4 regions of the Nocardia sp. NPDC051756 genome follow, and region 3 is predicted to be linked to each of the others. Evidence: riboswitches for the same ligand, from Rfam matches in the RefSeq annotation. Region 3 holds a riboswitch; each other region holds the start of a gene.
The links. A riboswitch is a leader RNA that binds a small molecule or an ion and turns the genes downstream of it on or off. The one in region 3 is predicted to bind S-adenosylmethionine.
Positions count from the first base shown of each region.

Region 1: it holds a riboswitch for S-adenosylmethionine, as region 3 does, so the genes downstream of both, AB0M22_RS39860 (bifunctional o-acetylhomoserine/o-acetylserine sulfhydrylase) here and AB0M22_RS12175 (rhodanese-like domain-containing protein) in region 3, are expected to answer to the same signal.
Region 2: it holds a riboswitch for S-adenosylmethionine, as region 3 does, so the genes downstream of both, AB0M22_RS28015 (2OG-Fe(II) oxygenase) here and AB0M22_RS12175 (rhodanese-like domain-containing protein) in region 3, are expected to answer to the same signal.
Region 4: it holds a riboswitch for S-adenosylmethionine, as region 3 does, so the genes downstream of both, AB0M22_RS43450 (amino acid ABC transporter permease) here and AB0M22_RS12175 (rhodanese-like domain-containing protein) in region 3, are expected to answer to the same signal.

Region 1 covers NZ_JBFAYV010000013.1:45,740-53,222, reverse strand. Annotated here, with positions in the region: gene AB0M22_RS39870 (MFS transporter) at 173-1,675, opposite strand; gene AB0M22_RS39865 (TetR family transcriptional regulator) at 1,803-2,522, shown strand; SAM riboswitch class IV at 2,574-2,684, shown strand; gene AB0M22_RS39860 (bifunctional o-acetylhomoserine/o-acetylserine sulfhydrylase) at 2,778-4,115, shown strand; gene AB0M22_RS39855 (homoserine O-acetyltransferase) at 4,154-5,272, shown strand; gene AB0M22_RS39850 (TetR/AcrR family transcriptional regulator) at 5,289-5,951, opposite strand; gene AB0M22_RS39845 (oxygenase MpaB family protein) at 6,115-7,065, shown strand; gene AB0M22_RS39840 (helix-turn-helix domain-containing protein) at 7,150-7,483, opposite strand, start outside.
Region 2 covers NZ_JBFAYV010000006.1:413,222-420,704, forward strand. Annotated here, with positions in the region: gene AB0M22_RS28000 (sugar porter family MFS transporter) at 1-274, opposite strand, end outside; gene AB0M22_RS28005 (MFS transporter) at 462-1,898, opposite strand; gene AB0M22_RS28010 (tRNA-dependent cyclodipeptide synthase) at 1,895-2,614, opposite strand; gene AB0M22_RS28015 (2OG-Fe(II) oxygenase) at 2,614-3,387, opposite strand; SAM riboswitch class IV at 3,541-3,659, opposite strand; gene AB0M22_RS28020 (hypothetical protein) at 3,715-4,314, opposite strand; gene AB0M22_RS28025 (acyl-CoA dehydrogenase family protein) at 4,434-5,615, shown strand; gene mgrA (L-glyceraldehyde 3-phosphate reductase) at 5,632-6,675, opposite strand; gene AB0M22_RS28035 (TetR/AcrR family transcriptional regulator) at 6,716-7,315, opposite strand; gene AB0M22_RS28040 (SDR family NAD(P)-dependent oxidoreductase) at 7,407-7,483, shown strand, end outside.
Region 3 covers NZ_JBFAYV010000003.1:116,542-124,024, reverse strand. Annotated here, with positions in the region: gene AB0M22_RS12205 (class I SAM-dependent methyltransferase) at 1-384, opposite strand, end outside; gene AB0M22_RS12200 (hypothetical protein) at 410-964, opposite strand; gene AB0M22_RS12195 (hypothetical protein) at 1,061-1,492, opposite strand; gene AB0M22_RS12190 (amidohydrolase family protein) at 1,741-2,613, opposite strand; gene AB0M22_RS12185 (FAD-dependent oxidoreductase) at 2,675-4,063, opposite strand; gene AB0M22_RS12180 (hypothetical protein) at 4,413-4,859, shown strand; SAM riboswitch class IV at 4,923-5,039, shown strand; gene AB0M22_RS12175 (rhodanese-like domain-containing protein) at 5,054-5,470, shown strand; gene AB0M22_RS12170 (O-succinylhomoserine sulfhydrylase) at 5,523-6,737, shown strand; gene AB0M22_RS12165 (hypothetical protein) at 6,762-7,483, opposite strand, start outside.
Region 4 covers NZ_JBFAYV010000018.1:36,624-44,106, reverse strand. Annotated here, with positions in the region: gene AB0M22_RS43470 (ABC transporter substrate-binding protein) at 1-1,495, opposite strand, end outside; gene AB0M22_RS43465 (LLM class flavin-dependent oxidoreductase) at 1,492-2,604, opposite strand; gene AB0M22_RS43460 (ABC transporter substrate-binding protein) at 2,608-3,567, opposite strand; gene AB0M22_RS43455 (amino acid ABC transporter ATP-binding protein) at 3,582-4,349, opposite strand; gene AB0M22_RS43450 (amino acid ABC transporter permease) at 4,346-5,362, opposite strand; SAM riboswitch class I at 5,553-5,647, opposite strand; gene AB0M22_RS43445 (hypothetical protein) at 6,038-6,760, shown strand; gene AB0M22_RS43440 (glycosyltransferase) at 6,768-7,483, opposite strand, start outside.

The sequences.
Region 1 (7,483 bases), on a different contig from region 3:
AAGCGTACTGCTGCCGATGATCGTGGTGTGCGGGCAGCCCCCCGAGTGAGAAACCCCACGAACTTACTGGCTGGTAGGTCATTCTGCAATTCGCAGGTCACCCACGCAACGACCTCGGTCCGCGCAGCGCCGAGCTGGCGATACGCGGACCGAGGGGTGAAGCAGGAAAATTTCAGACGCCGACGTGGACCGGGCGCGCCCCGTCCTCGGAACCTTCGATGAGGTTCTCCGGCCGGTCCCGGATCATGAACGCGATCACCGGAACGGCGGCGAGGAAGAATCCGGCGCCGACGTAGAACGCCACGTCGTAACTGTGGATCGAGGCGCGAGCGATCAAGTTGTCGATCGTCGCGTGGCTCTCCGCGTAGGACTTGGCGGTCTGCACCGAGATGGTGGTCAGCAGGGCCGTGCCGACCGCGCCGCCGACCTGCTGCGCCGCGTTCAGCAGCGCACTGGCCACACCGGAGTCCGCCTCCTCGACCTGGTGCAGCGCGACGGTCTGCATGCCGACGAACAGCGGACCCATGCCGAGCGCGATCAGCACCTGCGCGGGCAGCACGCTGGCGGCGTAGCTGTCGCCGAAGCCGAGCTGGGCCAGCCACAGCAGGCCGAGCACGCCGAGCACGGCGCCGGCCACCATCAGCGGCCGCGGGCCGAGCTTCGGCAGCAGCGCACTGGTGACACCCGCGGAGATCGCGATGCCGGCCGGGAAGGGCAGGAACGCGAAGCCGGCCTTGAGCGAGGAGTAGCCCAGGGTGATCTGGAAGTAGTAGCTCAGGAACAGGAACATCGCGAACATGGCGATCGGCACCAGCAACGCCGCGAGGAACGCGCCGCCACGGTTGATCTCCCCCGGAATGTGCAGCGGCAACAGCGGATTCGCCGAGCGCCGTTCGATCACGACGAAGGCGATCAGCAGCGCGGCGCCGGCGATGAGCAGGCCGAGGGTGCTGCCGGAGAGCCAGCCGTCCTCGGCCGCGCGGCTGAAGCCGTAGACGATCGAGATCAGGCCGAGCGTCACGGTGACCGCGCCGGGCACGTCGTAGCCACCGGTCCGCGGCGCAGGCACGTCCTTGACCACCCAGGCCAGCGCGCCGACCAGGGCGAGCAGCGCGATCGGGGTATTCACCAGCAGGCACCAGCGCCACGAGGCGTACTCGGTGAGCGCGCCGCCGGCGATCAGGCCGAGCGCGGCGCCACCGGCAGAGATGCCGGCGAACACGCCGAACGCGGTGGCCCGCTCGCGCGCCTCGGTGAAGGTCACCGACAACAGCGACAACGCCGCGGGCGCGAGCAACGCCGCGAACGCACCCTGCAGCGCACGTCCGGCGAACATCTCCGCGCCGTTCTGCGCGAGACCGGCAAGTGCCGACGCGGCGGCGAAACCGACCAGGCCGACGATGAACATCCGGCGCCGGCCGAGGTAGTCGGCCAGCCGGCCGCCGAGCAGCAGCAGGCCGCCGAAGATCAGCGTGTAAGCGGTCAGCATCCACTGCTTGTTGCCGTCGCTGATGCCGAGATCCTGCTGGGCAAAGGGCAGCGAAATGGTCACGATGGTGGCGTCCAAGACCACCATGAGCTGGGCCAATGCGATCACGCCGAGGGCGAACCAGCGTGCCGAACTGCCTTGTTTCTGGGGAACTTCTACCGCTTGCGCAGTGTCGGTCACGGTCATCTCCTCGTCTTCGGAACTCGGTGGCTATCCTGTCAGTAGACGACATTTGGCGTCAAGCGAAAAATGTCGTGATGCGACATTTGGCGGTTACGGACACGAAAACACTAGGTTGCGTTAGGGTGGGAGCATGCTCGAGTCACCGACGCCGACGGGCGCGAGTGCCGCAGCGCAGACCCCTGCGAGCGCCGCGCCGCACGCCCATACCGGCCTGCGCGAACGCAAGAAGCAGCAGACCCGGCTGCGGATCATCGAGATCGGCCTGAACCTGTGCGACACACAGGGTTTCGACGCGACGACGGTCGAGCAGATCGCCAACGCCGCGGACGTCTCGCCGCGCACGATCAACCGGTATTTCGACAGTAAAGAGGACATCGTCCTCGGGCCGGTGCAGGACTTCGGCCAGGCCGTGGCGCAGACGCTGCGCGAACTGCCGGCCAGTGACAACGAACTGGAATCGCTGCGTACCGCGTTCTTGCAGGTGATCGACCGAGCCGTGCACGAACCCGGCGGCGGGCCGGTCTCCTTCCGGCAGTTCCAGCAGATGCAGCGGATCGTGCGCAGCAGTCCCGCGGTCAGCGCGCGCAGCATCGAGCACGCGGACAACAAGAACATCGCCATCGCCGCGGTGGTCGCCGAACGACTCGGCACCACGCCCTGCGCGCTGCCGGTGCGGCTGATCCTCGGCTCCTGGCAGCTCATCGGTCATCTCGCGATGGAATGCGGCGAGAGCATGTTCGACTACGACGATCTGCACGACGCCGCGACCGCGGGCCGCAACTCGTTCTGTGCGGCGTTCGACGAGTTCGTCCGGGTCTGCGGCGGCGCGCGGACCAGCACTTCCGGCTGAGTTCGCGGATAGGTTTCGGCCGTCGCGGGACGGCCGGTTATGATGCCCTCAGGTCATGAGTGCCAGCGCGAAGCCCCGGCTTGCTGGACGGCAACCCTCCAGCAGCGGTGGGGTGCTCCGGGTGATGACCGGGCTCTCGAAGGTCGAGAGCAAGCGCGCTTTCAGGAGGTTCCCGAAATGTGTTGTTGTCCTTCGCCCACATCCCGATAACCCTTGTAGTTCTGGCGAACAACCCTTTTCTTTGGAGCAAAGCTCATGAGTGATTCCACCGTGCCCGCGGCCGATATCGATCCCACCGCGCAGTGGTCCTTCGAGACCAAGCAGGTGCACGCGGGCCAGGCCCCCGACAGCACCACCGGCGCCCGGGCCCTGCCCATCTACCAGACCACCTCGTACGCCTTCCGCGACACCGATCACGCCGCGGCGCTGTTCGGGCTCGCCGAGCCGGGCAACATCTACACCCGGATCATGAACCCCACCCAGGACGTGGTCGAGCAGCGCGTCGCCGCGCTCGAAGGCGGCGTCGCGGCCCTGCTGCTGGCCTCCGGGCAGGCCGCGGAGACGTTCGCGATCCTGAACCTGGCGTCCGCCGGCGATCACATCGTGTCCAGCCCGCATCTCTACGGCGGCACCTACAACCTCTTCCACTACTCGCTGCCCAAGCTCGGCATCGAGGTGTCCTTCGTCGACGATCCCGACGACCTGGACCAGTGGCGGGCCGCGATTCGCCCGAACACCAAGGCGTTCTACGGCGAGACCATCGCCAACCCGAGCAGCGCCATCTTCGACATCCCCGGCATCTCCGCGATCGCGCACGAGGCCGGGCTGCCGCTCATCGTGGACAACACGGTGGCCACCCCGTATCTGATCCAGCCGCTGGCGCACGGCGCCGACATCGTCGTGCACTCGGCGACCAAGTACCTCGGCGGGCACGGCTCGGCGGTGGCCGGCGTGATCGTCGACGGCGGCAACTTCGACTGGACGGTGACCGACGCGCAAGGACAGCCGCGCTTCCCCGGCTTCACCACCCCGGACCCGAGCTACCACGGTGCGGTGTTCGCCGATCTCGGCGCGCCCGCCTTCGCGCTCAAGGCCCGCGTGCAGTTGCTGCGCGACCTCGGCTCGGCCATCTCGCCGTTCAACGCGTTCCTGATCAGCCAGGGCATCGAGACGCTGAGCCTGCGGGTCGAGCGGCACGTGGCCAACGCCAAGGCGGTCGCCGCATTCCTGACCGAGCAGCCGGAGGTCACCAAGGTGATCTACGCGGGTCTGCCGGACTCGCCGTGGTACGAGCGCGCGCAGCAGCTGGCGCCGAAGGGTCCCGGCGCGATCGTCGCCTTCGAGCTGCGCGGCGGTGTCGATGCGGGCAAGAAGTTCGTGGACGGATTAGCCCTGCACAGCCATGTGGCTAACATCGGAGATGTGCGCTCCCTCGTGATTCACCCCGCGTCGACCACACATTCGCAGCTGACGCCCGAAGAGCAACTGCTCGCCGGCGTCACTCCGGGTCTGGTCCGGTTGGCGGTGGGCATCGAGGGAATCGAGGACATCCTGAGCGACCTGCGGGCCGGTTTCGCGGCGGCGGCGACGTGACCTTGAGTACCGAACCGAGTTTCGCCCGTTCGTCCGGGGTGGCCCTGCCACCCCCGGACGGGCGGCTCGGCATCATCGCCGTCGGGGACGTCAAGCTGGAGAGCGGCGCGGTCATTCCGCAGGTCCATCTCGCGGTGCAGCGCTGGGGCGAGCTCTCCCCCACGCTGGACAACGTGGTGCTGGTCGAGCACGCGCTGACCGGTGACTCGCACGTGGTCGGTCACCCCGACGACATCCACCAGCTGCCCGGCTGGTGGGACGGGATGGTCGGACCTGGCTGTCCGCTGGACACCGACGAGTGGTGTGTGATCGCGACGAACGTGCTCGGCGGCTGCCAGGGCAGCACCGGGCCGTCGACCCTGGCGCCGGACGGAAAGCCTTGGGGCGCAAGGTTCCCGGAGATCTCCATCCGCGACCAGGTGGCTGCGGAAGAGGCGCTGGTTGACCTGCTCGGCATCGAGCGGCTGGCCGCCGTGGTCGGCGGGTCGATGGGCGGCATGCGGGTGCTGGAGTGGATGGTCGGCGCGCCGGACCGGGTCGGCTCCGCGCTGGTGCTGGCCGTCGGCGCGCGCGCCACCGCCGATCAGATCGGCACCCAGACCACCCAGATCGCGGCGATCAAGGCCGATCCGGACTGGCAGGGCGGCGACTATCACGACACCGACCGCGCGCCGATGACCGGCATGGGCATCGCCCGGCGCATCGCGCACCTGACCTACCGCACCGAGGACGAGCTGGATCACCGGTTCGAGAACGGCGCGCAGGGCGCCGAGGATCCGTGGCGCGGTGGCCGGTACGCGGTGCAGAGCTACCTGGACCATCAGGCCGACAAGCTGTGCGGGCGTTTCGATCCCGGCACCTACGTGCTGCTGACCGAGGCGATGAACCGGCACGACATCGGGCGTGGACGCGGCGGAGTGCGCGCGGCGCTGGCCGCTACGCCGGTGCCGTGCGTGGTCGGCGGCGTCGACTCCGATCGGCTGTACCCGCTGCGCACGCAGCAGGAACTCGCCGAGGGACTGCCGGGATGCGACGGGCTCGAGGTCGTGCACTCGCGCGACGGGCACGACGGGTTCCTCACCGAGGCGGCCGCGGTGTCCAAGCTGCTGACCGAGACGATGCGGCTAGCTCAGCAGAGCCGTCAGCCCACCAGCTGATATCTGGTCGGAAGCGCTACGCGCCAACGTCTTTCGGTGGTGCGCCGACCAATAGGCCGACGATGGCGTGCACGAAACCCTGGAGCCGTTCGCGCGGGTATTCGTCGGGCTCGCTGACCGCCAGCCGGCCGAGCATCTCGGCGACCTGGAGCAGCGAGTTGGTCAGCAGCGCGGAATCCACTCCGGCCCACCGGGGTTCGAGCGCGGTGCCGATGCGGACCAGCGCTTCGGCCTGATCGAAGATGCCCGCGCGCGAATTGCGCAGGGCCTCACGGTATTCGTCGGGCGCGTTGCCCGGCCCGGCCAGGATCAGTCGCCAGCGGGTCGGATTCTCCAGTGCCACACCGACGAACGCCTCGACCGTGGCCGAGGCCGCGACCACGGGGTCGGCGCCCATCAGGTCGGTCGGCAGGGTCTCGGCGACCTGTTCGAGGCCGCGCTCGCGCTCGCGTTCCAGCAGCGCCGCAACGAGTTCCGCGCGGGTCTTGAACACGGTGTAGAGCACCGGCTTGCCGACGCCCGCTTCCTGCGCGACCGCCTCCATGCTCAGCTCGTGCAGCTCCACCCGGCTCAGCACTGCGAAGGCGGCGTCGAGCAGCTGGGCCCGGCGCTGCTCCGGCGGCAGGCGTGGCGCATAGCGCCGGCGCGGCCGGTCCGCCGCGGCGCGCGATGTGGTCACTGCCGTTCCACCTCCATGCGGTCCATCCTGACAGCATCCCGGCTCGATCCCGAATCCTTCCGGACACAAATGCTACGCAACCGTTGTATTCATTGCAGGCAATTGCTACGGTTGCGTTGTATTCACCCCCGGTGCCGGGGCGATCACCGCAAAGGAGCACGTGATGCACTTCGATCCGACCACTCTGCGCCGGGACGACTACGGGTTCTTCGGCCCCGATTCGCCGAGCTGGAAGGTCTGGACCGCGCCGACCGCGGTCATCGGCTTCCAGCGCGCCGTCGTGCTCGAGCACTTCGACCCGTTCCTCACCGCGGCCGTGGCCGACTCGCGCGGCATCTACAGTGACCCGCGCAAGCGCCTCGACCACACCTTCTCCTACTTCCTGATCGCCGCGATCGCCGACGGCCGCACCGCCATCCAGGCGGCCGAGCACCTGATGCAGATCCACGCGCCGATGACCGGCATCGAACCGATCAGCGGCAACCGCTACAGCGCGAACAGCCCGGACACCCAGCTGTGGATCCACATCACCGGCTGGCACTCGGTGCTCAAGGCCTACGAGATGTTCGGCCCGGGGCTGACGCCGGAAGAAGAAACGCGGTTCTGGCAGGAGTGCGCGATCGCCGCCGAGTTGCAGACCTGCAAGCCGGAGGACGTGCCGCGTTCGCGCGCGGAGGTGCGCGCGTACTACGAGCGGGTGCGACCGCGGCTGTGCACCTCCGAACGCGCCGAGGAGGGCATGCACCATCTGCTGTGGACCTCGCCGCGCAACGGTGCCGGCCTCTCGTATTTCGTTGGCAGCAGGCTGCTTTCGCTGGCCTCGGTGGCGACGCTGCCGAAGTGGATGCGCAAGCTCGGGCGCTTCGATCGCTGGGGCATCGTCGATCTCGCGATGAAGCTGCCCGCCAAGGTGCTGGTCTGGGGCTTCAGCCGGTTCAACTCGTTCGGGCTGCTGGTCGCCGCGCCGTTCATCGCGCCGATGGCGGGGCAGATCCTGAAGGAACACATCAACGCGGCGCCGCCGGCCCGGCCGGAGACGGTCAGCCCGAGCGAGGCGCGCGCCCTGTACGGCAGTCGATCCGGGCGCGCGGCACTGGTCGCCGAGCCGGCCTGAGTTTCGGGATTCGCCCGCCGCATCGAGGGGTGCGGCGGGTGATTCACCGAATTGGTTTACGCCACAGCGGAATCCACGGCGGAGTCAGCGATTGCCTGCGGCCGCGCGGCGGGCCTGTTCGATCAGGTTGATGTTGGTTTCGATCCAATCGCGCAGGGCCGCAATGGGTGTGCGCAGGCTGTGCCCGAGTTCGGTGAGCGCGTAGTCGACCCGCGGCGGCACGGTGGGATGCACCGTGCGCGTGAGGAATCCGTCCGCCTCCAGTTCGCGGAGGGTCTGGGTCAACATCTTCTGCGAGATGCCGTCGATGCGCTTGTGCAGATCGGTGTAGCGCATGGTGCCCTCGGCCAGGGCGTCGACGATCAGCACCGTCCACTTGCCCGCGATGTGGTCGAGCACCTGGCGGGTGGGACATTTG
Region 2 (7,483 bases), on a different contig from region 3:
CGGTCAGGATCTCCTGCCGGGTGTGGTCGATGCCCCACTGCGCGGACATCTTGGGCAGCGCACCGGAGATGATGCCGGTGTCGTAGCCGTAGAGCATGCCGCCGAGCGCGGCGAACAAGGCCACGATGACCACATTGCGATCGGCGCTCTGGTTCTCGTCGGCCGTCGGCTTCTCCGGCGCGGAGACGACCATCTCGTAGCCGTCGAGGTTGCGACGGCGCAGTCGCGGAATGAAACTCCGGCGCCTGGTTATCGTCGTACTCTCGGTGGGCATGCGCTCCAGTGGATAGTGCCGGAACCGGCCGCGCAAACTTAGCGGTCTTGTTTGTGAATAGAATTACTTTCGCGTTTAGTCGAATGTGTGGTTTATCGGATTTATGCGATTTGCGCGATATGGACGCGGAAACGGTTGCAGTGCAGCGGTTCTCGCGTGGAAACGAGAACCGCTGCACTCCGGTGAGTTACGTTGTCCCCGCCTCGACGGGAATTGGCAGATCGGCCGCTGACCGGCCGTCAGATGCCTTTTCGGCCCGTCCGGCAGTCAAAACAACCACGACTACCGCGGCCACCACGCTGGTGATTGCGATTATCGAGGCCACCCTTCCGGTCGCATCGCCGACCTCCGGCGCGAGGTCGAGGTCGATATGTCCGAAGACAACGGTCGCTACGGCCGCACCGATCGCGCCACCCAGGTTGTGGAACGTCCAGGAGGCCCCGACCGCGAATCCGGACCGCGTCGGCGGCACGGTCGAAATCGCCAGCACGGTCGCGGGGCCGAGCACCAGCGCCCAACCACCACCGAACAGGACCAGCGCGACGAAGAGCACCGCCAATCGGTCATCGAACGCCGACCACGCGATACCGGCACCCGCGAGCGCCAACAGCCCAAACCCCCACGGCAGCAACGAATGCGCGCCTAACCGATCGACGAACCGACCCGCGACCGGCGAGGACAACGCGAGCGTCCCGCTGACGAGCAGCAGCACGAACCCCGCCTGCCGCACATCGAAGCCCCGTCCCTGCGTGAGATACGTCGGAATCACCAGCAGCGCAGCGGCATAGAACAAACCGAGTGAGAAGTCCGACACGATCGCGGCCACGAATCGCCGATTGCCGAACAACGCGGGGTCGATCAACGGATTCGCCGCCCGCCGCTCCGCGACGATCCCGACCGTCACGGCCGCGACCAGCACCACCGCGGCGATCAACACCCACGGCGACAGCCATCCACGCAGGTCACCCAGGACGAAGATGCCGACGGCCGAAACCACGGCCAACGCGACAACGACCTGCCCCGCCCAATCGGTCCCGCCGCTGGTATCCGGCTGCACCTGCGGGACCGCGAACGCGATCGCGATCAAGGCAGCGACACCGAGCGGAATATTGATCCAGAAGATCGACTGCCACCCGAGGCTCGGCACCAGCAGACCGCCGAGCACCGGTCCGATGGCCAACCCGAGCCCGTTCACCGAATACAACCATCCGATCGCCTTCCCCCGATCACCCTGCGGGAACAGCGATTCCACCAACGTCGACGTGCTCGTGTACAGCACGGCACACGCCGCGCCCTGCACGAACCGCGCGACGAGCAGCACCCCGATCGACCACGACAGCGCCGCGCCCGTGGACGCGACCACGAACAGCGCGAGCCCGAACAGCAGCACCTTCCGCCGCCCGAGCCGGTCGGCGACCCGCCCGGCCGTCACCATGAACATCGACAACGCCATCAGGAAGACGCCGAGCGTCAACTCCGTATTCGACGCTCCCGCTTGCAGATCCGCACCGATAGCGGGCAGCGCGGTGGTGACGATGGTCAGGTCGATGCACCCGAGAAACGACGCCACCGCCAACCCGGTGAACCCGACGACCCGCCGCCGCGCGGGAATCTCGACGGTCACTGGTCGGCCTCCGTGTTGTTCGACGCCGACTTACGCTTCTTGAACCGCAAGGGCAACCACGCGACCCGGTCCGGGTGCTCCGGCTCGACGAAGAGTTCCCGCGTGCGCCCCATCGCGGCGGAGATCTTCTGCGGATAGATCACGTAGTCGAAACCCTCGTGCGCCCACAGCGGCATGATGATCGGGCATTCCTCCAAAAGGTATGCGCGGCACGACTTCCGCACCGACTCTTGATCGACCTCCGGCTCGCGGGAAAGCCGTCGTTCGATGAACCGATCGATGGTGCTGTCGATCGCGTGCCGATACGGTTCGTCGGTCTCGTAGGCGTGCTCGATCGCGTCGTACAGATCGCCGTAACGCGGATGCGACAGCGCGAAGTCCCAGCGCAATATGTTTGTCGGGCAATCGATCTGGTCCAGGTAGCCGATATTGCGGGCGATCCACTGGTCGCCGGCGATACGCGCCCGAGCGTGCCGGTCGATATCGGTTCCGCCGCTGAGATTGTGCCGTTGCAGGGTGTCCGCGACCGCGATCGCGCAGCGGCCGAAGTTCGACCGGTTGATCAGATCGATGGTGGCGGCGAGCTTTTCACCCTCGTGATAGTCCGCGCCGACGCTGACCAGCAGCACGGTGGACCGTCCGTCGGTGGTGATGCCGTCCGAGCGCAGGTCGTAGGCGGCTTTGTGGGACGCGGAGAGCAGCGTGGTCGTAGCCATCAGCTCCACACCTTCAACGACTCGGCCGGATCGCTGACCCCGATGAACAGCCCGATGGTGATGCGCGGGCGATCCTGCGACGGCGCGACCGCGTGTACCCGGCGCGGATCGATGAAGATCGCGTCGCCGACCTGCGGCGTGATCACCAGCGCGGGCTCGCCGACGGCCGCGCGGTCGATGCCGTAGACCCGGTCGCCGGAGCGGTCTCGATACTCGCTTTCGTCGGGATAGTCGTCCCAGATCTCCAATTCCCCGCCCCGGTCCGGGACGTCGAGATAGACGTTGACCGAGAGCTGGCGGACGATCCGAATCTCGAAGTCCTCGGGCAGGTTTCGGCCCACGTTGTCGGTGTGCGGCTCGAGATCCACCCCCGCGAGCTGGTAGCGCGCGACCCCGGCGAAGAACGCCTGCCCGTTGCGCCGCAGCAAACTCGCTCCGGCCGGCCAGATCTCGTCCAGCAGCAGCCGAACATCGTCCGCCGGATAGGAATATGGCGAGGCGATATCGCGCAGCCGGTCGATATTGTGGCGGGCCTCGTCGAAGTACGCGCCGCGTCCGGCCTCGGTGCTGGTCTCGGAGAACGCGTGCCCGATCCGCCGGAACTGCGGGTCGGTGGCCAGCGGCCCGTGATCCTGTCTGCCGACGAACGCCCGGCGTAAGTGATCGAGCGCGTCGGGCCGGACGAATCCGGCCAGTCTGACCGCGTGCACGTCGCCGTTCAACAGCGCGGTCAGCGACGCGTGGTCGAATCCTTGCCTGGTGGTGTCCAACACGCGGTCTCCGAGAGCTGGCGTGGCCGTAGTCATGTCGATCCCCTCTGGTTGTCGCTCGATGGACCGGGCACAGGCCCAGGCGTGAGTGGGGAGTTCGCGGTTTCGGACATGGCTCGACCCCCATCTCTCGAGAGGGCTCCAGAATGTCGACGGAGCCCGCGCTTGCCCGGGCCGCATTACGCGGCTCGGCCTGGTCTTGACCCGGGGCACCCCGCCGCGGTTGGAGGGTTGCCGGCCAGCTAGCCGGGGACTTGACGCTGGCACTCTTGACCTGACTCAAGAGTTCCGCACGCCAGAAGCGTTGTCACGCTTTTGAATCGCGCTGAGTTATGCACGTAGACCGAGACCGCGCAATTCCAGCGCGGCCAGTGCGCGGACCGTATCGTCGTCGCCGCGCCGCCACGCGTCCACCACGTCCGCGTCGATCCGGTCCAGTGTGCGCAGGGGTTGATTGGTGAGCGCGCGCAAGGCGAGCAGGTCTCGTCCGCCCGGCGCGGTCCGCAGGCGCACGGCCGCGGCGGCTCGGCGGATCCAGCGCACGCGCAGCGGTAGCCAGACGAACAGGACGAGCCCGAGCGGGACGATCAGCAGGCTGATCGCCAGGGCCATGGCCAGATCGTTGGTGAGCGCCTGCTGATCGTGCCCGGCCTCGGCCATCGAGCGGGCCGCTCCGGCGGCGCGTTCGAACGGGGAGGTCAGATCGTCGCCGACCACCGGGACCCGCCCGACCTTGCGCCCGACATCGCCGAGACTGTCGGCCAGGCCGCCGCCCGCGCCCTCCAGCTTCTGACCGGGAACGGCGAGTTTCTGCACCAGGTCGTGCAGCCAGAGCGCGGCCTTGATCGAGCCGTACACCCACGCCGCCACCAGCAGATCCGTGACCAATTGTCGGGCGGCGACGGGAGCCCGATCGGCGTAAATCTTCACGGATTCAGAATCCTCGGTCCGTTGAGTGAAAACAGGGCTTTCGCTGTCGATCGAGCAGGGGAGAGGCTGAACCGGAAATCTGCCCGGCGCGGCGCGCCCGACGATGAAGGAGTTCGCTGATGACCATTCGGTCGCTGGACGACGCGCTCGGTGCGGTGACCGAACTCGCGCCCATCGCGCGGCAGTACAGCCAGAAGGCCGAGGACGCCCGCGATCTCCCGGACGAGGTGGTCGACGCCATCTCGGCCGCGGGCCTGTGGGGCGTGTTCACCCCGACCGGTGTCGGCGGCAGCGGTCTGATCGGGGTCGACGAGGCGTTCGAGATCGTGCGGGCGGTCGCCTACGCGGATACCAGCACGGCGTGGAGCCTGTTCATCTGCGCGACGACACCGGCCATCGTGGCGTCGAAGTTGCCGGCCGACGGCATCGACGAGGTGTTGGCCGAGGGGATCGGGCCGATGTCGCTGGTGTTCGGTCCGAACGGGCGCAGCACGCCGACCGAGGGCGGGTTGCGGGTGACCGGGCGCTGGCCGTTCGCCAGCGGAATCGGTTATGCCGGTTGGGTTATGGCCAACACCGTGCTGCTCGATGCGGACGGCGCGCCGAAGGTGGGAGCGGGCGGGCTGCCCGAACTCGTCTCGGTCGTCGTGCCCGCCGACGACGTCGGCATCATCGACGACTGGCATGTGGCCGGCCTACGCGGCACGGGCTCGATGAGTTTCGCGCTCGACGACGTGTATGTGCCTGCGCGCCGGACCTTTCCGTTCCTCGCGCCCAGCCGGCTGGCGGACGCGAAGTATCGGCTTCCGCTGTTCAGCCTGCTCGCGCCCGGGTTCACCGGGGTCGCGGTCGGTACCGCCGAGCACGCGCTCGACGAGGTCCTCGCCGTGCTGCCGACGCGCGCCGGACCGCCGACGTTCCAGCCGGCGTCCGCGGACCCGGTGATCCAGCGGGCAGTCGGACGCGCACAGGCCGCGATCCGGGCCGCCCGCGAGTCCACGCGGGCGGTGTTCGATACCTACGTCGACCGGCGGCTACGCGGCGACGACCTGAGCCTGCTTCCGGTTGCCGACCGGAGCGAGTTGCATCAGCAGGCGGTCTGGGCCGCGAACACCTGCCGCGACGCCGTCGACGACCTCTTCCGGATCGCCGGTGCGAGCGCGATCTACGAGTCGAGCCCGATCCAACGGCTCTGGCGCGATATCAACGTGCTCAACCAGCACCTGTATCTGCGCGACACGCAACACGAGCACGCGGGCAAGCTCGCCCTCGGCATCGACGTGGTGAACCCGACGATCTGAGTCCTCGCAACACCTTTCAGAGCGTGCCTTGCCGTGCCGACCGCCACAGATCGACCGCACCGTCGTCCTCGAGCAGCGCGTCGATCTCGGCCAGTTCGCCGGCGCTGAATTCGAGCGTGCCCAGCGCCGCGACGTTCTGCTCGAGCTGTTCGGTGGTGGACGCGCCGATCACCAGCGAGGTCACCCGATCGTCGCGCAGCGCCCAGGCCAGGGCCAGTTGCGCCAGCGTCTGCCCGCGCTTGTCCGCGAGCGCGTCGAGCTTGCGCAGCCGTTCGATCATCTCGGGGGTGAGCAGCTCGTTCTGGAACGACTTGTCCTGGGCGGCACGGGATTCCGGTGGGATGCCGTCGAGGTACTTCGAGGTGAGCAGTCCCTGCGCGAGCGCGGTGAACCCGATGACGCCGAACCCCTCCTCGGTGGCGGCGTCGAGCAGACCCTCGGTCTCGATCCAGCGGTTGAGCATCGAGTAGGACGGCTGGTGGATGAGCAGCGGCGTGCCCAGCTCGCGCAGCAGCCTCGCCATCGTGAGGGAATCCTGCGCGGTGTACGAGGAGATGCCGACGTACAAGGCTTTCCCTTGGCGGACAGCGGTATTCAGTGCGGCCGCGGTCTCCTCCAGCGGCGTCGTCGGGTCGAACCGGTGCGAGTAGAAGATGTCGACGTAGTCGAGTCCGAGCCGGCCCAGCGATTGATCGAGGGAGGCGAGCACATACTTGCGCGACCCGCCGCCCTGCCCGTACGGCCCCGGCCACATGTCCCATCCGGCCTTGGTCGAGATGACGAGTTCGTCGCGATAGGCGGCGAGATCCTCGCGCAGGATGCGCCCGGCATTGATCTCCGCCGAGCCGTATGGCGGCCCGTAGTTGTTCGCCAGGTCGAAGTGCGTGATGCCCAGATCGAAAGCGCGCAACGCGATTTCGCGCTGGACGAGGTAGGGGCGATCGTCGCCGAAGTTGTGCCAGAAGCCGAGCGAGAGCAGCGGCAGGTCGAGCCCGGATCGGCCCGAGCGGCGGTAGCCCATGGCGCCCCCGTACCTGGTCGGTTCCGGAACGTATGTCATGCGGACCTCCTCGTCCTCGCGAAATCGGTTGTACGGACAGTCAGTTCGAGCGGGGCAGGAGCAGGTCCTCGACGAGCGTGTCCACCAGGCCGCGGGGGAGCGGCGAGCCGGTCAGGGCGCAATAGACGATCGGGCCGACGAGCGCGTCGAGCGCGGCGTCGGGGCTCAGTCTCGGCGCGATCAGCCCGGCCTCGATGCCGCGCACGAGCAGATCGCGTTCCTGGGCGCGGCGCGGACCGAGGTAGCGCTCGTGAAAACTCTGGGCGGTGCCGGGATCATGCTGCGCCTGGGCGATGAGCGCGAGCAGGACCTTGCCGGCCGGGTCGTGGGTGAGGAATCGCGCGAAGGCGCGCAGATAGTCCCGAATGCTCTCCGCCGTAGGCGTTTCCGTCGGAACGGGCAGGTGTTTGCCGGTGTCCTCGATGATCGTGTCCAGCAGGATCTCGACCTTCGACGGCCACCAGCGGTAGATGGTCTGCTTGGCGACGCCGGCCCGGCGCGCGATGGCCTCGATGGTCAGTGCGCTGAAACCGTGCTCGACGAGCAGATCGTCCGCGGCATGCAACACGGCCAGGCGGGCGGCCTCGTCGCGCCGAGGACCGGACCTAGGTCGCGGCGACGGCGTGCTGGTGGCTGGCATGCGAATCACAATACCCATCGGCGGCCGCGATGGGTTAATCTAGACGCAACGTCTAGTCTAGAAAATATATCCGCAGTTGAACGGAGTTTTTGTGTCCGATACGTCGAACCGTCAAGCCCTCGTCATCGGGGCCTCCCGTGGGCTGGGGCTCGTGCTCGCCGGCGAACT
Region 3 (7,483 bases):
GGATTGCGTGAAATAATGTAATGAGAGGTGGCAAAAGACTCCGTCGAATTGGCTTATGCTGAACTCGGGGAGCTGCCCTTCGCTCATATCGTGTCGATCGAACAGTATGTTCACGCCGGCGGACAGGGCATTTTTCTGAGATTTTGCTATGGCAACTTCGGAAATATCTGATGCGTAAACCTTTGCGCCATTTTCGGCGAACAGTATGGCGTCCCGCCCCTGGCCGCAACCGAGCTCGAGGATGCTCTTCCCTGGTAGCGGGCTCAATGCCTCGATTAGCATATTGGTTAGTTTTTGTTGCGAACGACCTCGCCCGTAGATATCGCGCTCCGCGTGCCACTCGTCCCATATGTCGAGCTGTGTGACAACATGTCCCATCGGCATGGACGACATGCTAAACCTTCCGAGGTCAGCCGACAGGTACATCCTTCAAACTGGAGAGATTCCGAATCGTGTCGGCAATTGTGTCGTGATTTTGAAATACTAGGTAGTCCCACTCCGTCGGTCGTCCGACCTGTGCGGCCACGTGACGTCGGACCAGTTGTGACACGGCCGGATCCGGTATGTAGCTGACGCTGTCGCCCGGCTCTTGGTACATCAGATAACCCCGCTGTTCGACACCGGATCCGATGAAATCGGCGATCGAGCTGAATGAGCACCGCGGTACCGTGTCCGCTACGGTGTGCAGCGCATATTTGCCGGGAAGTATCTGCAGGTGGGCGTGTGTCACGCAGGCTGAACGGCGGATCTGCAGCGCACACGCGCCGTGCTCGAATATCGTCGCCGGGCCGTAATATGATTCAACCCGGCCCAGCACTTCCAGGACGAAAGCCGCGAACGCGGTTGCGCTGACCGAGATGGAACTGGTGGAGAACCAGTGCCGCTCCGGAACTACCAGGAGGTGACCGGGTGCCAGCGCCCCGAGCGCGGGAATCGCATACCCTGTTCCTGGCACTGCGGCCAACGGTCGATCATGCCGAGGCAGCTGCGTCGGAATGCTTCGTGGTATTTCGCAGAGAAAGCAGTCTGCAGTGGACATGTGAAACCTCGATCGTGAATATCAGGTCGATATGGATGTTGCGCCCCACGTGTGGAGAGCATCCAGGCATTGACTTCGTGTTTTGGTAACAACGGTTGCATGATAAATCAGCCAACTGCGCTTCTCGTATCCCGTGTCGCCCACATACGTAAAGACCGGAATATTCATGATATGTGCGTAGGTCAGCTCGCACGAGCAACCGATGTAATTTCGGTCCGGAATTGTCATGTCCATCAGAATTGCGTCTGCCGTGGCCAGGAGGGCTAGATCATCGGGAACGATGCGGTTGGCAAATTCAACCGAGTCCGTGCATTCGTCCCGTGCGGGAAGCTCGGAAGCCGTGAACGGGTCGATCATCTCGGCATCGATAAATCGCAGTTCTTTGCGCACGACTGCCGCCGTCTGCAAGATGCCGTCGCGTGGTTCGCCGTCCATCGCCCGTGCGAAGTACACGCGTAGCGGCAACCTGTCGACTTCGGCTCTGGCCGAGGCTCGCGCGCGGATTATGAGCCTATCTAAGAATTTTTCAGACCGGACGGCCGCTATTGTGCTGCGCACAAAGGAGTTCGCGCGATGGAGTGCCAGACTCGGTCTGTGATTCGCTGACAATGGGACCCCCTCCGGTATATCGAGTGTACCGGCGAGGGAAATCGAATAATGTCGGATATTCGGAGGACAACCGAAAGCCTTTGGCGAACGATCTACTCGATGACCGGAAACGGGATGGTGTCTGCCGCATCGGCTTTGGGAAGGGCATCGCGGCGGATGGGCAGCGTCGGCTGGTCGGTGTGTGTCAAGGGCAGCGTGGGGGTCGGGTCGGCCGGTAGGGGGCGGAGCCGGGCGGGGAGGCGGTAGAACGCGCGGGCGTTGTCTTCCAGGACGGCGAACATGTCGGTGCCGACCACGTCGCAGATGAGGTCGACGTCGGAGTCCTGGAAGGGGCGGCCCGCGCGGGTGCCGGGCAGGTCGGTGCCGAACATCAGGGCTTCCGGGTTGACCGCGTGAATGCGCCGCAGGGTGTCCGGCACGCTCAGCGCGACCCGCCCGAACCCGGTCGCCTTGACCCGCGCGCCGCGATCCACCAGATCCAGCAGGTAGGGCAGGCCCTCGTCGGACATGCCTAGGTGGTCGATGCAGAAGACCGGAAGTTTCGAGATCACCGGCTGCAACGACGCGAGCATCTGGCCGTCGATGTACACCTCGACGTGCCAGCCGACCAGCTCGTGCGCCCGCAGCGCCTGCAACGTCATGCCGGTGATGTCGGCGGCGGCCCGCTTGAGGTTGAACCGCAGCCCGCGCACGCCGATCCGGTCCAGTTCGAGGATCTCGTCGTCGGTGGCGTCCAGGTCGAGCCGGGTGACCCCGACCCAGCCCTCGCCGAGCTCGGCGAGGGCCGCCCTCAGGTACGTCTGATCGGTGCCCTGGAACGACCCGCTGACCACGGCTCCGCCGCCGACGTCGAAGCGGGACATGCGCTTTCGATAGTCGGCGATGGTGAACGGGCCGGGCAGGTAGCCCTCGTTCTCGAACCGCGGGAACCGCGGATCGAAGATGTGGAGATGGGCATCGAACACCTGTACAGAATGCCTCAGTGCGAGTTTTTCTGCTGTCGTGGAGGTAACAAACCCGGGTCGATCAGACCTTGTGCGGCTCGCTCGCGCGCAGCATGTCCTCGCGCTCGACGACCTTGACCCGCTCGCGGCCCTCGGGCTCGCCGAGCGAGCGCTCGTGCGCGTCCAGGCGGTACCAGCCCTGCCAGGTGGTGAACGGAATGCCCTTGCTCTCCAGGAACTCGGTGACCGCGTCCAGCTCCGGCTGGGCGGCCGGGGTGAAGTTCGCGCTGTCGTCGAGCAGGCAGGCCACGGTCTCGTTGGCGTCGCCCTTGGTGTGGCCGATGAGGCCGACCGGGCCGCGCTTGATCCAGCCGGTGACGTAGGTGGCCGGGACGTAACGGTCGGCGCCGTCGGCGTTCTCGTCGCCGATCACCCGGCCCGCCTCGTTGGGCACGGTGCCTGCCTGGTCGTCGAACGGCAGGTTGGTCAGGTTCTGCGACAGGTAGCCGACCGCGCGGTAGACCGCCTGCACGTCCCATTCCTTGAACGTGCCGGTGCCCTTGACGTTGCCGGTGCCGTCGAGCTGGGTGCGCTCGGTACGCAGGCCGGTGACCTTGCCGTCCTCGCCGAGGATCTCCGCGGGCGACTCGAAGAAGTGCAGGAACAGCTTGTGCGGGCGGTTGCCGACGTCGCGAATCGCCCACTGCTCGAGCGTGTTCGCGATCATGTCGACTTGCTTGGAGTGCCGGCGCGCGGCCTCGGAGCCCTCGTCGTAGTCGATGTCCTCGGGATCGACGATGACCTCGATGGTCGGCGAATGATCCAGCTCGCGCAGTTCCAGCGGGGTGAACTTGGCCTGGGCCGGGCCGCGGCGGCCGAACACGTGCACCTCGAGCGCCTTGTTGGCCTTGAGGCCGGCGTAGACGTTCGGCGGGATCTCGGTCGGCAGCAGCTCGTCGCCGGTCTTGGCCAGCACGCGGGCCACGTCGAGCGCGACATTGCCGACGCCGAGCACGGCGACCTTCTCCGCGTCCAGCGGCCAGGTGCGCGGCACGTCCGGGTGGCCGTCGTACCAGGAGACGAAGTCGGCGGCGCCGTAGGAGCCGTCCAGGCCGATGCCGGGGATGCCGAGCGCGCGGTCGGCGTTGGCGCCGGTGGAGAAGATCACCGCGTCGTAGAAGGTGCGCAGGTCATCGAGGGTGATGTCGGTGCCGTAGTCGATGTTGCCGAGCAGGCGGACCTGCGGCTTGTCCAGCACCTTGTGCAGGGCGGTGATGATGCCCTTGATCCGCGGGTGGTCCGGCGCGACGCCGTAGCGGATCAGCCCGAACGGCGCGGGCATGCGCTCGAACAGGTCGATGCTCACCTCGGCATCCGACTTCATCAGGGCGTCGGCGGCATAGATTCCCGCAGGCCCGGCGCCAACGATGGCGATGCGGAGCGGGCGGTCAGCTGCACTCTGTTCGGTCATCTTTTACGCGCACCCTTATGGTCGAGAACAAATTAACGGCGTCTTCCTTAGCCTAGGCTAAGTTACGCGCTGGCTGGTTGCACCTGACGGCGCGGACACTGAGGTTGTCGGCTCGTGGCCACCCCAGTCGCGGCTATGACAGCAGGCCGCAGTCTCGCGATTCTATCCGTGGCGGCCGAGGCGGCCCCCGGCGGTGCGTGAACTGAATGGATGCCGCCCCGGGCGTTCTGTCCGGGTTACCCGATTGCGCGGCGTTGATCCCCGCGCGGCGCGACGACCTTCGCCGCTCGCGTTCGCCCGCGGTGGGGGCGAGCACCGGATATCCCCGCCGACCAGGGATCATCGTCGTATGAGCGATCAGGAGTCACCCGCCGAGGACGAAGTCATCACGGTCGACCAGACCGACAAGCGTTCCGTGGCACCGTTCGTCGCCGCGGCCGTGATCGCGGTCATCGTGCTCGGCGCGATCATCATCGGCGGGGTCATGTCGCCCGCTGAGAAAAATGTCACAGATTCCGACCGGATCGCCGCCGCGGTGCGCAACTTCGTCGAGGGGTCCAACAGCACCGACCTGGTGCCCCCACCTGGTGCGGGCTGCGCGGGCTTCGACCCGAAACGCTCCCCACTCGCCGGGCGTTCCGGCGGCGGAAAGACCGTGGAAATCACGAAACTCGTCGATCCGCAGCGCGACGGCGATCGGGCGAAGGCAACGGTCACCACCAAGGTCGACGGTGACGAGCAGACTTCCACCTGGAATCTGACCCGCTCGGGAGACAAATGGTTGGTCTGTAATTGAGCATTCTCATACCGTGAGCAGCCATTTGACAGGGTGACCCTCGTCCAGGCAATCTCAGCAGAAGGTCATGAGAACCAGTGTCAAGCCCCGGCAATACTGGTCGGCAACCCTCCTCCGCGGTGGGGTGCTCCGGGTGACGACCTGGCCGCGCGTCAAACCTGAGCGTGGCAAGTGCGGATTCTAGGAGGGTCCAGATGAGTTATGCCGGTGACATCACCCCGCAGCAGGCTTGGGATCTGTTGCGCGACAACCCCGAAGCCGTCCTGGTCGACGTGCGCACCGAGGCCGAATGGAAGTTCGTCGGCGTGCCCGACACCAGCTCGATCGAGCGCCCGACGGTACTGATCGAGTGGGTCGATTCGACCGGGACGCGCAACGGCGAGTTCACCGAGCAGCTGGTCACGGCGCTCGACGGGCACAACCCGGAGGCTCCGGTGATCTTCCTCTGTCGTTCGGGCCAGCGCTCGATCGGCGCGGCGATCGCCTCGACCCAGGCCGGGTTCGGCACCTCGTACAACGTGCTCGAGGGCTTCGAGGGCCCGGTCGACGCGGACGGACATCGCGGCGGCGCCGGCTGGCGCGCCCTCGGCCTGCCCTGGCGGCAGTCATGAGCACGTGCTGTTCGGTTGACGCGTTGTCGCGGAGCTCTGTCGGGAGGCAGTCGTGATCACAGGTGGTGCGTTCGACAAGCCGCTGCCCGAGGGCGTCGGCCCGGCGACCCTCGGCGTGCGAGGGGGGTTGCGCCGCTCCGGTTTCGAGGAAACCTCCGAGGCGCTGTATCTGACCTCCGGCTTCGTCTACGAGAGCGCGGAGGCCGCCGAAGCCGCGTTCACGGGCGACGTCGAGCATTTCGTCTACTCCCGTTACGGCAACCCGACGGTCGCCATGTTCGAGGAGCGGATGCGGCTGCTCGACGGCGCCGAGGCCTGCTTCGCGACCGCGAGCGGGATGTCCGCGGTGTTCACCGCGCTGGGCGCGCTGCTCGGCGCCGGTGATCGACTTGTGGCCGCGCGCAGCCTGTTCGGGTCCTGCTTCGTGGTGTGCAACGAGATCCTGCCGCGCTGGGGCGTGGAGACCGTCTTCGTCGACGGCGAGGATCTGGACCAGTGGGAGCAGGCGCTGTCGGTGCCGACCCAGGCGGTGTTCTTCGAGACGCCGGCCAACCCCATGCAGACCCTGGTCGACGTGCGCCGGGTCACCGAGCTCGCGCATGCCGCGGGCGCGAAGGTGGTGCTGGACAACGTCTTTGCCACGCCCTTGCTGCAACGCGGTTTCGAGCTGGGTGCCGACGTGGTCGTCTACTCGGGTACCAAGCACATCGACGGCCAGGGCCGGGTGCTCGGCGGCGCGATCCTCGGCGCCAAAGATTACATCGACGGGCCGGTGAAAACGCTGATGCGCCATACCGGTCCGGCGCTGAGCCCGTTCAACGCGTGGACGCTGCTCAAGGGTCTGGAGACGATGCCGCTGCGGGTGCGGCATTCGACCGAATCCGCGTTGCGCATCGCCCGCTTCCTGGAGACCAACAACTCGGTCAGCTGGGTGAAATACCCGTTCCTGGAATCACATCCGCAGCACGACCTGGCCACCGGCCAGATGAGTGCCGGCGGCACCGTGGTCACCTTCGAGCTGAACGCGCCCGCGAACGAGGCGAAGAAGCGCGCCTTCGAAGTCCTCAACCGCCTGCGCATCATCGACATCTCGAACAACCTCGGCGACGCCAAGTCGTTGATCACCCACCCCGCCACCACAACCCACCGCGCCATGGGCCCGGAAGGCCGAGCCACCATCGGCCTCTCCGACGGCGTAGTCCGCATCTCCGTCGGCCTCGAAGACGTCGAGGACCTCCTCTCCGACCTCGACCACGCGCTGAGCTAGCAACCCACAGACCGTCCGTACGTCTCACAGAGGGTTGATGCCCTGTGAAACGTGTGGACGGTCTGTGGGTTCCGGGTGCCAGTAGCCGGTGCGGCGGGCGGACCGGGCGATTCGGGCCGCTTGGGTGAGGCGGGTGAGCCAGGTGGTGGTGCCGAGTTCGTGCCAGGTCCAGCGGACGACGAGCCAGCCGAGCGCGCGCAGGGCGTCCTCGCGGGCCTTTTCGGCGATGACGACGTCTTCCGGCGGCCGGGAGCCGCGTAAATGGCTGCGGTACTTCGCAAGTCCGTCGAATTCGCCGACAAGGCCGAGTTCGGGGAACAGGAAGTCGACCCTGGCGACGAAGCGGTGATCGGGGGTGACGATGCGGGCCTGGAGTTCTGGTTTCGGGAAGTGCGCCGCGTGCAGTGCGACCCGGCTGCGCGATTCACCGGGGCTCTCGGAGCGGCCGTCCACGAAGTCGACTACTCGTCGCGCCGCCGGAGTGCCTGGCCCGGAATAGCGTGCGAGCTGCTCGATCAAACCGGCGCGGGTTGTCTTTTCGAGTCGCAGGGCGCTGTCCCCGATGACGACTGCTTGTTCGAACGGCAGCGTCCGGGCCAAGTCGATGACAGTGCGCGCCACGGTGGTGACCTGTCGGTTGCCGACCCGCACGACTTCGTCGGGGGTGATGCGCATCGAATGCAACAGCAGTTGCCGGGTGGCACGTCCGCCGGTCGAACGGTTGCGTAGCAGATGAACTCGCGTCA
Region 4 (7,483 bases), on a different contig from region 3:
CATCGAGCACCTGCTGCTGCGCGGTGTGGACGAGGCCGTTGCGGACGCCGGTGTCGACGGTGCTCAGCTGCCCGGTCAACGCGTCGTCGAGCGCCGGAATGGGGCCGCGCGCATTGAGATTGCGGCCCTCCAGACCGAACGAGGTGCGCAGGATGTCCCCGTCGGCGCGGGTGGTGTTGCCGTAGGAGCTGTCGAAGTCCTTCGTGTTCTGCCGGGCGGTCTGCTCGGCGATCGACACCAGATCCAGCTTCAGCTCGACCCCGATCTGGCGCAGCTGCTGCTGCACCAGCTCGATGATCGCCTGATTGCCGCCGAACACCTGACTGAACACCACCGAGAAGGACAGCCGCTCACCGTTCTTCGCCCGGATGCCGTCCCCGCCGGGCACCCAGCCGGCCTGGTCGAGAATGCCGCGGGCCTTGGCCGGGTCGTAGGCCAGTCGCGCGGAAAGATCCTCGTAGCCGGGTGTGCTGCTGGCCAGGGGACTGGTCGCGGGCTTGAACTGCGGCCCGAGCACGGTGTCCACCAACTGCTTCCGGTCGATCGCGGGCAGCAGCGCCTGGCGCACCGCCGGATCGCGCAGCGGCCCGCGGGTCACGTTGGTCTGGAAGCCGAACGGCACACCGGGATTCGCGGTGCTCAGCACCCGGCCGCCGGCCGCCTCGATCTGCGGTGCGTCCTGCGGCAGCGCATCGCTGATCGCGTCGAGCTGACTCGACGCGAGACTGCCGGTGCGCACGCCGGATTCGGGCACCACGGTGAACTCGATCTTGTCCAGGTAGGCCTCGCCGCGATGCGCGAACACGGCCGAGCCCCACTGGTACCCGGCACGTTTGGCCAGCGTCGCCGACGCGTCCTGGCGGTAGCTCGCGTAGGTGAACGGACCGCTGGCGATGTTGTCCCCGAGGCAGCGCTGCTCGGCCGGCTTGGCGGTGGTGGCCTCGGCCTGGATCCCGAGCTGGGTGGTTGAAGTCGCCTGCAGGAACTGTGCATTGGGCTTGCTGAACTCGACCCGCGCGGTCAATCGGTCCACGGCCGTGGTGCCGACATAGTTGGTGAGGTAGCTCGAGGCCAGTGCCGCTTTGGCCCCGCCGAGCTTGATCACCGAATCGAAGGTCTGGCGCACCGAGTCCGCGGTGAACGCGGTGCCGTCGCTGAAGGTGACGCCGTCGGTGAGGTGGAAGGTGAACACCTTCGCGTCCGGGGTGACCTCCCAGCTCTGCGCGAGCCACGGCTTCAGCTCACCGGTCTTCGGGTCCTGGTCGGTAAGCGAATCGACGATCTGTCTTGTCACATACAGGGTTTGGTTGGTGCCCGACTGCGCGGGATCCGAGCAGGTCGGCGCCTGCGACAGGCCGTAGCGCAGGGTGCCGCCCGGCTTGGGCGGTCCGGCGTCGCCGCCGGGTGCGGCCGAATCGGCGCCGCAGGCGGTCACGGCGGTGGCGGCCGCGAGGGCGCCGGCCAGCGCGACGATTCGGTGGCGGGTGCGAATCACGAGGTAACTCCAGAAGTTTCGGCGCGGACGGGTTCGTCGCGCGGGTCGAGCTCGGCGGTATCGGCGCCGGTGGCCAACGGGCGGCTGGGAATTCGGCGGCGCAGCTCCGGCGCCACCTCGGTCTGGAACAGCGCGAGGCTGTCCAGGTAGTCGAGCTCGGGGCGGCCGTCGCGCTCGGCGGACAGGTGGATCACCTCGTGGCCGAACTGCTCGTGCTGCCGGCCGACCTTGTCGATCACCTGCTCCGGGCTGCCGACCAGAGCCGAACTGCGCGTGACGAAGTCGTCCAGGGTCTCGAACACCACCGGCAGGCCGAGCTTGCGCGCCAACGCGAGTCGCGCCTCGAAGATCGGCCGGTACGTCTCCTGAGCCTGCTGCGAACTGCGGGCCACATGGAAGCCCGCCGTGCCCGCGCCGACCAGCGCGTCGGCGGGGTTGTGCCCGTAGAACTCCCAGCGCTCCCGGTAGTGGCGAACCAGTTCGGCATACGGCTCGATCGGGTTGGTCACATTCGCCGAGAACAGCGGATCACCGTGGCGCGCGGCGAGTTCCACCGAATCCCGGCTGGTCGCACTGCCGTGCCAGATCCGGATCTTCGGCTGCCACGGCCGCGGCAGTGCCTTGGCGTCCTTCAACTCCGGCCGGAACCGGCCCGACCAGGTGACGCTGTCGCTGTCCCAGAGCGCCCGGAACAGGTCGTAGCCTTCGCGATTGCGGTCCCACTGGTCGTCGGTGGTGACGTGGAACAGCTCGGCCTGTGCGGCCCCGTTGCCCTTGCCGATGATCAGCTCCAGCCGCCCGCCGGACAGGTTGTCCAGCGTCGAGTAGTCCTCGAAGGCGCGCACCGGATCGAGCAGGCTCAGCGTGGTGACCGCGGTGAACAGCGTGATGCGAGACGTGACGGCGGCAATGTGGCTGAGGATCACCGGCGGTGCGGCGGACAGGAACGGATCCTCGTGCCGCTCACCGACGGCGAAGCCGTCGTAGCCGAGATCCTCGGCGAGCCTTGCCTGTTCGACGACATTGAGCAGTCGTTCTCGGGTGCCGGGCAGCCGGCCGGTGCTCGGGTCCGGCACCCGGGTGACGAGGGTGAAGAGTAGGAATTTCATGTCTCACCGCTGCTTCGGTAGTCCGGGCGGGTTGACCCGCGACTCGGTGACCTGCTCGGTCTTCAGGCCCCACCGATCGATCACCTGCTGGTAGGTGCCGTGCTCGATGGCGTAGTTCAGCGCGTGCTGGACGGCGGTGATCAGCCCGTTGTTCTTCTTGGTGAGCACCGCGATCTCGCCTTGCAGCGCATCGCCCGCGCCGGAGAAGGTGGCCAGGATCTTGGTCTGGTTCGCGGTGGCCGAGTGATAGATCGCGGTCGGGTTCGGGCCGATGTAGGCGTCGAGCCGTTGTGAGGCCAGCGCCAGGTAGTAGTCGCTGGTCTGCTGGAAGTAGGCGATGTCGATGGGCGCCAAGCCGTCCGCGCGATTCTGCTCGTTCCACTTCACCAGCAACTGCTCCTGGTTGGTGCCGGTGCCGACGCCGATTCGCTTGCCCGCCAGGCTCTTGCGGTCCTTGTAGTCGAGGGTGCTCTGCTTGGGCACCTCGAGCGCGACGGTGTCGTTGCGGTAGGTGGCGAAGTCGTACTTCTCCTTGCGCTCCTCGGTCACCGTCACGTTGGAGATGAACGCGTCCACCTCACCGGAATCGATGCGCACGAAGTTCTGCGACCAATCCGCCACCTGCACAGCGAGTTTCAGGCCGAGCACGTCGGCGACCAGCGAGGCGAAATCGACCTCGGAGCCGACCACGGTCTTGTCGTCGTTGGCATAGAAGCGCAGCGGCGGCGCGGTGCCGGAAGCGCCGGTCACCACCAGGGTGCCGCGATCGCGAATGGCCTGCGGCACCTCGGCGGCGATGCTGTCCACCTTGGCGGCGCGCACCCGGCCGGTCTGGGCGGCGGAGAGGTCGAAGGTGATCGCACCGGCGGGCTGGGCCGCGGACTCCGCTTCGGGATCGGTGCAGCCGGTGGCCAGCAGTACGACCGCGGTCGCGGCGGCGGTGGCCAGGGCGGAGAGCTTCATCGGATACCTGTTCATCAACGGACTCGGGAAAGGAAGGCGCGGGTGCGCGGGTGTTCGGGATGGTCGAGGACGACCTCGGGCGGCCCCTGTTCGACGATCGCGCCGGCATCGAGAAACACCACGGTGTCGGCGATTTCGCGGGCGAAGCCGATCTCGTGGGTGACGATCACCAGTGCGGTGCCGCCGTGCGCGAGGTCGCGGATCACGTCCAGGACCTCGCCGACCAGTTCGGGGTCCAGCGCGGAGGTGGGCTCGTCGAACAGGATCACGCGGGGGCGCAGGGCAAGTGCCCGCGCGATCGCGACGCGCTGCTGCTGCCCGCCGGAGAGCCGGCGCGGGTAGGCGTCGGCCAGCTCACCGATGCCGACCCGGTCCAGCAGCACCCGCGCCTCGGCCTCGACCTCTTTGCGGTCGCGCCGTTGCGCGGAAAGCGGTGCGATGGTGACGTTGTCGAGCACGGTCAGATGCGGGAACAGGTTGAACTGCTGGAAGACGAACCCGATGCGGGAGCGCTGCTTGCGCACCTCGCGGTCGGGCAGCGCGTGCAAGGTGTTGCGGCGCAGCCGATATCCGATCAGCTCACCGTCGATGTGCACGGTTCCCGCGTCCAGCGACTCCAGGTGATTGACCACCCGCAGCAGCGTGGACTTGCCCGAACCGGACGGGCCGATCACCGTGACCACCTCGCCGGAGCGCACGCTCAGGTCGACGCCGCGCAAGACCTCCTGCGCGCCATAGGATTTGCGGACGCCGCGGACCTCGACGGCGAGTTCGGTGCTCATCGGGTCGCTCCTCGCGGTGCGGTGGAACCGGAATCGGCGATCTCGCGCAGCTTCTGCCAGGCCCGCTGGGTGGGCGACGGCGGTGGCGTGCGCTGCGTGCCCTTGGCGTAGTGGCGCTCGATGTAGTACTGCGCCACCGAGAGAATGGTGGTGAGCACGATGTACCAGGCGGTGGCGACCAGCAGCAGCGGCACCACCCGGCCGTTACGCCCGTAGATCACCTGGACCTGGTAGAACAGCTCGGCGATCGCCATCACCGACACGATCGAGGTGCCCTTGAACAGGCTGATCACCTCGTTGGTCGCGTTGGGCAGGATCGAGCGCATGGCCTGCGGGACCACGATGGAGCGGAACTGGCGCACCTTCGGAATGCCCAGCGCGGCAGCCGCTTCCAGCTGACCGGCGTCGACGGAGATGATGCCCGCGCGGATGATCTCGGCCGAGTACGCCGCCTGATGCAGCGCGAGCCCGATCACCGCCGCGGTGAACCCGCTGATCACGCCGTTCACCTCGAAGGTGAAAAACGCGGGGCCGAACGGGATTCCGACCGAGAGCGTGTTGTACAGGTAGGCGATGTTGAACCAGAACAGCAGCTGCACGATGAGCGGAATCGACCGGAACGCCCAGATGTAGCACCACGAGATCACCCGCAGCACCGGATTGTTCGACAGCCGCGCGATAGCCAGCGCGGTGCCGAGCAGGAAGCCGAGCGCGGTGCCCCAAGCGGTGAGCTCCAGCGTCACCTTCAGCGAGGCCAGCACCGACTTCGCGGTGATGTACTTCGCGAACGTCGGCCAGTCCCACCCGGGATTGGTGACCAGGCCGTGGACGAACTGGGCCAGCAGGATGAGCGCGACGGCGCTGATCACCCAGCGCCACGGGTGCCATTGCTTGGCCACCTTCGGCGCGGGATCCGCCGTTGTCGCGGCGGATTCGTCCGGTACCGGGTCGAGCACGGGTTCGGATCGGACGGCGGCCTTGTCGACGGCATCGGGTGCAACGGATGCACTCATGTCGTGGTCCTTCGGAAGAACGAACGAGACCGCGCCACATCGGGCCGCGGTCACACCACCCGGCCAGCGACGGGTGCAACAGCCTGGCTGCGGGTCAGCCCCGACAGCTCGCGGATGTCACCTTGCATTGATCGATATGTCGACGGCCCCAACGGGTGCCACGGGCAGCAGCGGTTCGCACTTCGGTTCTCCTCCATCGGTCCCGGCGGAAGCACCCGCACCCGGTGAACCGGGGGGTTGCTGCGACGTCGACGAGCCAGGTCTCTCGGTCGCTCTGGATGGTTGTCGCCGATCCGGACATCGGACGATGCCAGGGTCGAGCCGAATTATCATGCCCAGCAGGGGAACCCTTAGACAAGGGAAGCAATCACCGTGAGCGTAGATCTTGCCGCGGCCCGGTTTGCCGGGTAGGTCGGATAGCCGGATATGCGCTGGCGCAGTCTGATCGGTGCCGGTCGACTTTCGCAGTGCGGGCGCTCACGTACTCGGGCGGCTCCGCCGGGAAGCAGCATACGGGCAACCGGAGGCCGCGGAGTGCGGACCCCACAAAACCAGGCGTTGCGGTCGCGGCCCTGGGGACACGCCGATAGCTTGCCGCAGGCAATAAAGCCAGTTCAGCGCGTTTGCCGGAGTACCGTCAGCCTTCGATTGCGTCGACGATGAGAAGAGGTCTCCGTGGCCGTAGTGCGCCGTCTGACCGTATTGTCCGCTGTCGCGACCTGCTCGGTCGCGCTGGCGCTCGCGGCCCCGACCGCGGGCGCGGCCCCGACGCCCCCTGCCGCTCCGGTCCCGCCGGTGGTCACCGACCGTTCCGGGCAGAATGGCGCCGTCGCGCCCGGCGACCTGTTCGGCGTCTACAACGCCGCGATCGACGGCCTCCGCGCCTTCGGCATGCAGCCGTTCCTCTATCCGACCGCGGCCGCGTACTGCCTCAACGGCAACTCCCTTGGTCTCGCCCCGGCCGTGGCCGGCGCGGTGCCGGGGCCGTGGCCGAAGACCTCGGTCACCATCCCCGGACTCGACCTGTCCGCCGTGAAGGCGGGGCAGACCATGTTCACCTTCGTCCCGTACGGCTTGAACCAGGACGGACCGGACACTACCGGCATGCAGGTGGCCTGGTTGAACGTGACCAGCGGGCGCGGCGGACTCGCGTCGATGGGCCCGCTGTCCACCATCCTGCGCGCGATGATCCCGGCCGAGGTGCCGATCGCGCTGCGCCCCATCGCCGAACGCGCGATCCAGGACTTCTTCTTCGCCGCCCTCCCGATGGGTGGGGTGCGGGCCGTGCCGGTCGATACCGGGCAGGGCACCGTGCTCGCGGCGGTCTTCGGCACCGTCGAGAACGGTGGTAAGTCCTGCTTCTTCCTGCCGACGGTGGGGATCACCGAGGTTCCGTAGGCGGTCGTTATGCGTTGAGCGCGCGGTCTTTCCAGCGCAGGGTGCCCCGTCGTCGGGCGCGCTGGGAGCGTGCCCAGAGCGTCGAATAGGCGGCCACCGAGAACGGATGCGCCAGCGCCGCAAGGACATCGGCAGCGCCGAGCGTGCGGGTTTCGAGTGAGCGCGCCAGCAGTCTGCCGGAGACGGCCGCCGCATAGCCGAGCACCCCTGTGCGGCGCACAGCGCCTCGGCCCAGGAGAGCCGCCAGCGGTGGAACCCAATAGGCCAGGGCGGCAACCGTTCCCACGGCCGCGCCGCCCGCCATGGTGCCGCCGTACGCGGACCACAGCCAGCGGGTGTAACCGGCGTCTAGTTCGGCAGTGCTCTCGTACATTCGAGTGCTCGCCATGCGCCCCGCGGCGACCAACACGGTGGGTTGGCCTGCGCGGCGCAGTATTCGGGCGATGTCGAGGTCTTCGGTCACGCTGGCGGCCACCGCGGCGTGCCCGCCGATGGCGCGATAAGCGGCGGTGTCGAAAACCAGAAACTGGCCGCAGGCAACGGAAGTCGACGGCCGCAGGCTCCGGTTGGCCAGCGCGATCGGTAGCGTCGCCGCCCACGACCAAGCCAGCAACGGCTGCACCAAGGCCTCGGTCACCGACTCGGCCCGTTGCCTCGGCCACGGAGACACCAACGCGACCCGGCGCTTCCGCAGTTCGGTGACCGCCGCTGCAATCGCGCCAG